DNA from 2 places in the Pseudoflavonifractor sp. HCP28S3_F10 genome. Region 1 is predicted to be linked to the other one. Evidence: riboswitches for the same ligand, from Rfam matches in the RefSeq annotation. Region 1 holds a riboswitch; the other holds the start of a gene.
The links. A riboswitch is a leader RNA that binds a small molecule or an ion and turns the genes downstream of it on or off. The one in region 1 is predicted to bind glycine.
Positions count from the first base shown of each region.

Region 1 (4,437 bases):
TTGCAAGGGCGGAAAAGCAGCACAGACAAAAATGTTGTGTATACCATTTCGCCGGAGTGTCGTGGTATACTGGTACGGCGATCAGGTGATAATAAAGGAGGAACAGAGAAATGGAGGAGACGGTAAGGGGCCGGTTTGCACCCAGCCCCAGCGGACGGATGCACTTGGGAAATGTGTTCACCGCCCTGCTGGCCTGGCTCTCGGTGCGGGCGTCAGGGGGGACCATGGTGCTGCGGATGGAGGACCTGGACCCGGACCGCTGCCGGGCAGAGTACGCCGAGGTGTTGGCCGACGACCTGCGCTGGCTGGGGCTGGACTGGGATGAGGGCTACCAGAAGGGCGGCCCCCACGGACCCTATCTCCAGAGCGAGCGCACTTTCTATTATAAGGAGTGTTTTGAACACCTGGAGGCAGAAGGATTGGTATACCCCTGCTTCTGCACCAGGGCGGAGCGGCTGGCCGCCTCGGCGCCCCACCGGTCTGATGGGCGGAATATCTATACCGGCCGCTGCCGGAGTTTGTCCTCCGCCCAGCGGGCCCAGCGGGCGGGGGAGCGGGACCCGGCCTGGCGGGTCGTGGTCCCGGATGAGCAGGTGTCTTTTACAGACGGACATATGGGCCGGTACGAAGAGAACCTGCTGACCGACTGCGGGGATTTTATCGTGCGCCGGTCCGACGGGGTCTATGCCTATCAGCTGGCGGTAGCGGCGGACGACGGGGCCATGAAGATCAGCCAGGTGGTCCGGGGCATGGATCTGCTGGACTCCACTCCCAGGCAGATCTACCTCTACCGGCTGCTGGGACTGCCTGTTCCCGCGTTTTTCCATGTGCCCCTGCTGGTGGCGCCCGATGGGCGGAGACTCTCCAAGCGGGACCGGGATCTGGACATGGAAGCGCTGCGCGCCAACAGCTCACCGGAAGAGGTCATCGGCACGCTGGCCTTCCTGGCGGGACAGACTGACCGGCCGGAGCCGGTGCAGGCCAGGGAACTGATCCCTCATTTCCGGTGGGATCGGGTCCCCCAAAAAGACATAAAAACAGAAACTGATATTTTCGATTATTGTACCGATTAGTATAGAAAAGTAGCGGGATATTAAGTAATCACGAATTTTTAATAATGAATATATAGAATCTCTTGTTGTATTTGAAATGCCGATATGTTATAATATAGCCATCGAAAAAACAAATATAGCTGGATGATGGCTGCGGGAGAGTTCGTCCCTCCCTCAGGGACGGCACCGAAGGTATAAGTGGGATTCATCTGCCGAGTGGTCCCGCCAATTTCTCAGGTTTCAGAACCGCGGTCGGACAGGACTCTGAAAAGACCATGATTCTCGTACATGGCACCGAAGGGGCAACTCCGATGGCTTCGAAAGCGGGGGAAACTCTCAGGTTTTAAACACAGGGTGCAGGGCAGATGTAGTAATACGTTGTGTTCTGTATCCTGTTTTTTCTGCAAAGGAGAGAGTGCCTTGCTTCTGGTGACAAACAACGAGAAAGTCCGGGATCAATATGGTTCGCTGTGTACGCTTCAGTTTGTGGACGGCGGCCATGTGGATGTCCTGACACATGTGAGAGACCTGGTCCACAGCGGGCATAAGCTGCTGACCCATCCGCTGGCCGGCAGTGTCAAGCCCAATGAGACCCCCTTCCGCTCGGTGGCCCTCACCGAGGAGGCGGGCCCTCTGGATCTGGAATCTCTGGACCTCATCGAGGCCGCTCTCGGCGTGTGCCGTCAGTTTAAGCCCCGGTTCCACCGGGGAGACGACGCGCCTGCCGACATGCGTGAGGACTTTGCGGAAATCGATTTTCGGCTGATCCATGGGGCGATAGCCCCGCATCTACAAAAAGGAGAGTGAGACTATGCGGCTGGAATTAGGCGAAATTCACATCAGCGACATTAAGCTCGGCGACTGCTCCAAGGTGGAGAACGGCACCCTCTACGTCAACGTGGAGGAGCTCCGCGCTCTGCTGCTGGAGGACGAGGACCTGGCCTCGGTTGACTTCGAGGTGGTCCATCCCGGCGAGTCCGTGCGCGTCCTGCCCGTCAAGGACGTCATCGAGCCCCGCGTCAAGGTGGAGGGCAACGGCGGCGTGTTCCCCGGCGTCATCTCCAAGGTCGGCACCGTGGGCAGCGGCAAGACCCATGTTCTCAAGGGCTGCGCCGTGGTCACCACCGGCAAGGTGGTGGGCTTCCAGGAGGGTATCATCGACATGAGCGGCCCCGGCGCCGACTACACCCCCTTCTCCAAGCTCCACAACCTGGTCATGATCTGTGAGCCCAAGGAGGGCATCAAGCAGCATCAGCACGAGCACGCCATCCGGATGGCCGGCCTGAAGGCTGCCACCTACCTGGGCGAGCTGGCCCGTACCCTGACTCCTGACGAGACCAAGGTCTATGAGACCTCCGGCGTCATGAGCGGCAAGGAGAAGTATCCCGACCTGCCCCGCGTGGGCTACGTCCTGATGCTCCAGAGCCAGGGCCTGCTGCATGACACCTATGTCTACGGCGTTGACATGAAGCGCTCCATGCCCACCATTCTCAACCCCACTGAGACCATGGACGGCGCCATCCTGAGCGGCAACTGCGTGTCCGCCTGCGACAAGAACACCACCTATCATCACCTGAACAACCCCGTCATTGCCGACCTGCTGGAGCAGCACGGCAAGACCCTGAACTTCGTTGGCGTTATCATCACCAACGAGAACGTGTACCTGATGGACAAGGAGCGCTCTTCCGACTGGTCCACCAAGCTGGCTCAGTTCCTGGAGCTGGACGGCGCCCTGGTCTCTCAGGAGGGCTTCGGCAACCCCGATACCGACCTGATCATGAACTGCAAGAAGCTGGAGGCTGCCGGCATCAAGACCGTCATCATCACCGACGAGTACGCCGGCCGTGACGGCGCTTCCCAGTCCCTGGCCGACGCCGATCCCGCTGCCGACGCGGTGGTCACCGGCGGCAACGCCAACATGGTCATCCACCTGCCCAAGATGGACAAGGTCATCGGCCACCCCGAGGCTGCCAACATCATCGCCGGCGGCTTTGACGGCGCTCTGGAGCCCGACGGTTCCATCACCGCTGAGCTGCAGGTCATTACTGGCGCCACCAACGAGATGGGCTTCAACAAGCTCAGCGCCAGATAAGGAGGGGAACTGTAATGAGTTTTAGAGTTGTTCATTATATCAACCAGTTCTTCGCCCAGATCGGCGGCGAGGAGAAGGCTGATTACGCGCCCGAGTACCGCGAGGGTGCTGTGGGCCCCGGCCTGGCGCTGAACGCCGCGTTCAAGGGCGAGGCTGAGATTGTCGGTACTGTCATCTGCGGCGACTCCTACTTCAACGAGAACCTGGAGTCCGCCAAGGCCACCGTGCTGAAGATGATTTCCGACGCCAAGCCCGACGTGGTCATCTGCGGTCCTGCCTTCAACGCCGGCCGTTACGGCGTGGCCTGCGGCACCGTGGCTGCCGCCGTGAAGGATGAGCTGGGCCTGCCCGTCGTCACCGGTATGTACGAGGAGAACCCCGGCGCCGACATGTTCAAGAACAAGGTCTATATCATCGCCACCAAGAACAACGCCGCCGGCATGCGCCAGGCCGCTCCCAAGATGGCCGCTCTGGCCCTGAAGCTGGCCAAGGGCGAGAAGGTCGGCGCCTCCGCCGAGGAGGGCTACATGCCCAACGGCCTGCGCGTCAACTTCTTTGAGGCTGAGCGCGGTTCCACCCGTGCCGTGAAGATGCTGCTCAACAAGCTCGCCGGCAAGCCCTACACCACCGAGTTCCCCATGCCCTCCTTCGACCGCGTCGCCCCCGGTCCGGCCATCACCGATCTGGCTCACACCACCATCGCTCTGGTCACCTCCGGCGGCATCGTGCCCAAGGGCAACCCCGATCACATCGAGTCCTCCTCCGCCTCCAAGTTCGGCCGCTATGACATCAGCGGCTTCGAGGATCTGACCGCTGCCGACCATGAGACCGCTCACGGCGGCTACGATCCGGTCTACGCCAACGAGGACGCCGACCGCGTTCTGCCTGTGGACGTGCTGCGCAAGATGGAGAAGGAAGGCAAGATCGGCGGCATCTATCCCTACTTCTTCACCACCGTCGGCAACGGCACCGCTGTTGCCAGCGCCAAGAAGTACGGCGAGGCCATCGGCAAGGAGCTTCGGGATGCCGGCATTAAGGCCGCCATCCTGACCTCTACGTGAGGCACCTGCACTCGTTGCGGTGCAACGATGGTTAAAGAGATCGAGCGTGCTGGCGTGACCGTGGTGCATATGTGCACCGTCACCCCCATCTCCATGACGGTTGGCGCCAACCGTATTGTCCCCACGATCGCGATTCCTCACCCCCTGGGCAACCCCGCCCTCACTCACGAGGAGGAGTTTGAGCTGCGCTACAAGCTGGTCGAGAAGGCCCTCAAGGCTTTACAGACTCCCG
Region 1 is NZ_JBQHUB010000001.1:143,496-147,932, forward strand. Features, by position in the region: gene gluQRS (tRNA glutamyl-Q(34) synthetase GluQRS) at 111-1,073, shown strand; glycine riboswitch at 1,197-1,311, shown strand; glycine riboswitch at 1,314-1,408, shown strand; gene ACTNBZ_RS00725 (GrdX family protein) at 1,482-1,859, shown strand; gene ACTNBZ_RS00730 (glycine/sarcosine/betaine reductase component B subunit) at 1,864-3,144, shown strand; gene grdB (glycine reductase complex selenoprotein B) at 3,159-4,437, shown strand, end outside.

Region 2 (4,437 bases), on a different contig from region 1:
CAGCTGAGGCACCGCCGCCTTTCCGCCGTTGGCGATGGCTCCCATCCACACCATCATGGCGCAGGGATTCACCGCGTCGCTGTACTGGCCCACCCCGGCCCAGCCCTGCTGGTTGACACTGGCGCCGCTCAGGTCGAAGCGGCCCGCCGCCGTGGGGATGCCGCTGACCGTATAGCGCCCGGTGAGCCCCGCCTGATCGGCGTATTTCTCCATGGTATCAGCCCCCAGCTCTGCCGCCAGCTGGGCGAACACGCCGTTGCAGGAATTGGCCAGCGCGCCGCAGATGTCCATCTCTCCGTGGGCACGGGGGCAGGTCACCGTGCCGTCCCCCACCTGGGTGGAGCCGGTGCAGGTGAAGTGCCGCTCAAAAAGGTCGGGCAGGTTCTCGATGGCGGCGGTGAGGGTCACCGTCTTGAAGGTGGAGCCGGGCACGAAGCTCCCGGACAGGAAACGGTTGAGGTAGACGCCCTCATACCGCTCGTCCCCCTCCTGAATATCCGGCGGGTCCAGCGGATCGAAGGTGGGGGTGGACACCATGCACAGCACCTCGCCGGTCTTGTAATTGTAGACCCCAACCGCCCCCTTCCGGCCTCCCAAAGCCTCGTAGGCGATGTAGTTATAGCGGGCGTCCAGGGTCAGATAGAGGTCGTTGCCCTCCCCCATGGGGCTGTAAGCTCCGGTGAGCAGATTGTAGCCCGAGAGCTTGTCGGCAAAGGCCACCAGTGCCCCGGTACCGATATTGCCCGCCGGGTCCCCCACCGCGTGGAGGGTGGCCTTGCGGACAGTGGCCCCGTCGTAATAGCGGCGCTCCCCATTCTCATCGGCCCAGGAGAGCACATCTCCGTCCCGGTCCAGCACCCGGCCCACCGAGAGCTGGCCCTTGCTGTTGTAGAGGTGGCGGTTGGCCGCGAAGCCCGCCCACCGTCCGCCGCTGACCACGAAGCGGACGCAGAACAGTCCCAGCCCCAGCAGCAGCGCCAGGGCCAGCAGCAGGCAGACCACCGCCCGTTTTTCGATCTTTTTCATGGCTCCTCCTCCCGGCCCGTATCAAAGTCAAATCCGGGCTTCTCCGCCGGACGGCGGGCCAGCCGCTCTTCGTCCGCCCGCTCCTTCCGCCGGTTGGGCAGCCGGATGGCAAAGCTGGCGTTCTGGCGGGTATCCGTGGCCTTCAGGAAGGCCAGCAGCCCCCAGGAGGACAGCATGGAGGACCCGCCGTTGGACACAAAGGGGAAGGTCACGCCGGTAAGGGGCAGGATGTCCACCGCACCCAGCACGTTGAGGCAGGTCTGGAACACCATCATGGAGGTGGCGGCGCAGGCGGCGATGGTATAGAAGCTGGACCGCCCCGCCCGGCAGCACCGCACCGCAAAGACCGCCAGGGTCAGGATGCAGCACACCGCCAGCACGGCGATGATGAGCCCCCACTCCTCACAGAGCATGCCGAACACCAGGTCGGTGTCGGCGGCGGGCACCCGGTGAAGCCAGCCCCGCCCCGCGCCCACGCCCACCAGGCCGCCGGAGGCGGCCGCCGACATGGTGCGGGTCTGCTGAAAGCCCCCGTCGCTGGCATACTGCCAGGCGTGGCCCCAGGTGGCGAAGCGCCGCAGGATATAGGGCTTGACCGACAGGATGACCAGCACGCCGAACACCGCCGCGCCGCAGATGAGGGCCAGGGTGGCAAAGTCGCCGGAGCGGAGGTAGGCGATGACCAGAAAGGTGATAAAGAAGATGGCCGCCGTGCCGAAGTCGCTCATCAGGGCCAGGCAGCCCATGCACACGCCGGTGAGTAGGATGAAGAGCCCCAGGTTCCGCTTGCGGAAGAGCCGCTCCAGAGTGGCGGCGCCGGCGAAAATATAGCAGATCTTGGCCACCTCGGAGGGCTGGAAGGAGATCCCGCCGATGCTGATCCAGTTGGCCGCGCCGTACTTCACCTGTCCGGCCACCAGGGAGAGCCCCAGCAGGCAGATGGCCCCCGCCGCCATGAGCCAGCGGATTTTCTTGACCCGGTCCAGATCCCGCAGAAAGACCCCCAGCACCAGGAAGAGGATCAGTCCCAGCACCATGGCGGCCAGCTGCTTGAAGAGCGCGTGGGGAGCCGACGAGGCAGTCACTGCCAGAGAGAGGGTGCACAGAAAGAAGGCGATGACCTCCATCTCAAAGCCTACCCGGCGCAACGCCCGCAGGGCAAGAAAGTGGGTCCACATCACCCCGGTGAGACACAGAAAGGAAAGAAGCAGCGGCGCACCGGCCTCCTCCCCCGCCGCCGCGATGAGCTGCATCGCAGTCAGGACCTGGAACACCGTGAGCAGGACCAGCGCTCCCCAGGGCGACGCGGGCCGCTCCACCGCCCGGCGGCGGCGCCGCCAGTCCTCCCGCTCCTCCAGGGACACCGGCAGCAGCACGGTCTCCACCCCGGCCAGACCCAGCACATCGCCGAAGGCCACCGGGGCGCTCCCGTCCACCGGCGTGCCGTTCACCGTCACGCCCCCCTTGGAGTCCAGATCGTACACAGTCCAGCGGTCATCCTCGCCCCGGATGAGGGCGGCGTGCTGCCGGGAGACCACCGGATAATTGAGCACCACGTCGGCCGCCCTGCCCCGGCCCAGAATGTTCTCCCAGTGGGTCAGAGGCTCGCTGGCGCCGTTGGGTAATGTCAGATAGGCCCAGACCTCCGGCATATGAGGCACCTTCAGCAGGGACCGGATGGCCCCCGTCAGGATCATCAGCGCCAATATGGGAAAGAGAAATCGGACGATGGACGTATACCAGGCGGCTGCCACCGGGTACTCCGCCGGCAGTGCCAGGAGCCGGTGCAGAAAAGCCCCGGGCTGAGTCAGAAGCGCCTGCATGGCATCTCCTCCTTATTACAATTTCATCCCGCTGCGCGGATAGGGCCTTCCGTCCCATTCCCGCATTTTGCAGTTCAAGTATAACACAGTTTCAAAATGGCGCAAGCGCAGGTTGTCGGGTATGACTGGAACACCTGTTAAACTTTTCTGATATTTGGCGTTCCGTATTATTCAAAAAAACAAGTTGACTTTTTGGAAAAATGTATTATACTCATGGGTATAAAGAAAAACTCGCAAGTACACCCTGCAATTCATAGAAAAAATCAATATTGCCCGGATGACACAGTCGAGAGAGTGTGATACTTCACCGCCGAAGGGGAAAGCGAGAAAATCTCTCAGGCAAAAGGATCGGCTGCCGACGGAGCTCTGGAAAGCGGACGGTCTTTCCGCCCGCGCCGACGATGCAACTCTGAATTTTATTCAGGGGAAACTTTCAGGTAATGGACAGAGGCGTATAGCATTTCCGCTATGCGCTTTTTTCATGGTTTTTGATGACTGCGGGTATATTTTTTGGCTTTGTGAGTTTATTTTAGGAGGTATGTATCATGGAGAAGAAGACCCCCCTTTATGACTGCCATGTAGCCGCCGGCGGAAAGATCGTCCCCTTTGCCGGCTGGCTGCTGCCCGTGCAGTACAGCGGCGTGGTGGCCGAGCATATGGCGGTGCGCACCGCCTGCGGTCTGTTTGACGTCTCCCACATGGGCGAGCTGGTCCTGCGCGGCAAGGACGCCCTGAAGAACCTGAACAACCTGCTGACCAACGACTATACCGACCTCCAGTCCGGCTATGCCCGGTACAGCCTGATGTGCTACGAGACCGGCGGCGTGGTGGATGACCTCATCGTCTACAAGTGCTCCGACGAGGCTTACCTCATCGTGGTCAACGCCGCCAATTGCGAGAAGGACGCCAACTGGATCTCCGAGCACCTGTCCGGCGACTGCACCATGGAAAACATCTCCGATTCCGTCGCCCAGGTGGCCCTCCAGGGTCCCAAGGCCGAGGCCGTTCTCTCCAAGCTCTCTGGCACCATTCCCTCCGGCAACTACACCTTCATCGCCGAGGGCAATGTGGACGGCATCAAGGCCATTGTCTCCCGCACCGGCTACACCGGCGAGGACGGCTTTGAGATTTACTGCGCCAGCGCCGACGCCCCCGCCCTGTGGAACAAGCTGCTGGAGGCCGGCAAGGACGAGGGCCTCATCCCCTGCGGTCTGGGCGCCCGCGATACCCTGCGCCTGGAAGCCGGCATGCCCCTCTACGGCCACGAGCTCTCCGCCGAGATCAACCCCTACGAGGCCGTTCTCGGCATCTTCGTCAAGATGGATAAGCCCGACTTCATCGGCAAGGCCGCGCTGGAGAAGGCCCGTCCCGTCTCCCGCCGCAAGGTGGGCCTGAAGGTCACCGGCCGGGGCATCATCCGCGAGCACTGCGACGTGTACGCCGGCGATGAGAAGGTTGGCTTTGTCTCCTCCGGCACCCACTGCCCCTACCTGGGCCAGGCCGTCGCCATGGCCATGGTCCCCGTGGAGTACAAGGAGCCCGGCACCAAGCTGCTGGTGGACGTGCGCGGCCGCAAGGTGGAGTGTGA
Region 2 is NZ_JBQHUB010000005.1:89,966-94,402, forward strand. Features, by position in the region: gene ACTNBZ_RS04080 (penicillin-binding transpeptidase domain-containing protein) at 1-1,026, opposite strand, end outside; gene ACTNBZ_RS04085 (FtsW/RodA/SpoVE family cell cycle protein) at 1,023-2,849, opposite strand; glycine riboswitch at 3,127-3,210, shown strand; gene gcvT (glycine cleavage system aminomethyltransferase GcvT) at 3,395-4,437, shown strand, end outside.
Region 2: it holds a riboswitch for glycine, as region 1 does, so the genes downstream of both, gcvT (glycine cleavage system aminomethyltransferase GcvT) here and ACTNBZ_RS00725 (GrdX family protein) in region 1, are expected to answer to the same signal.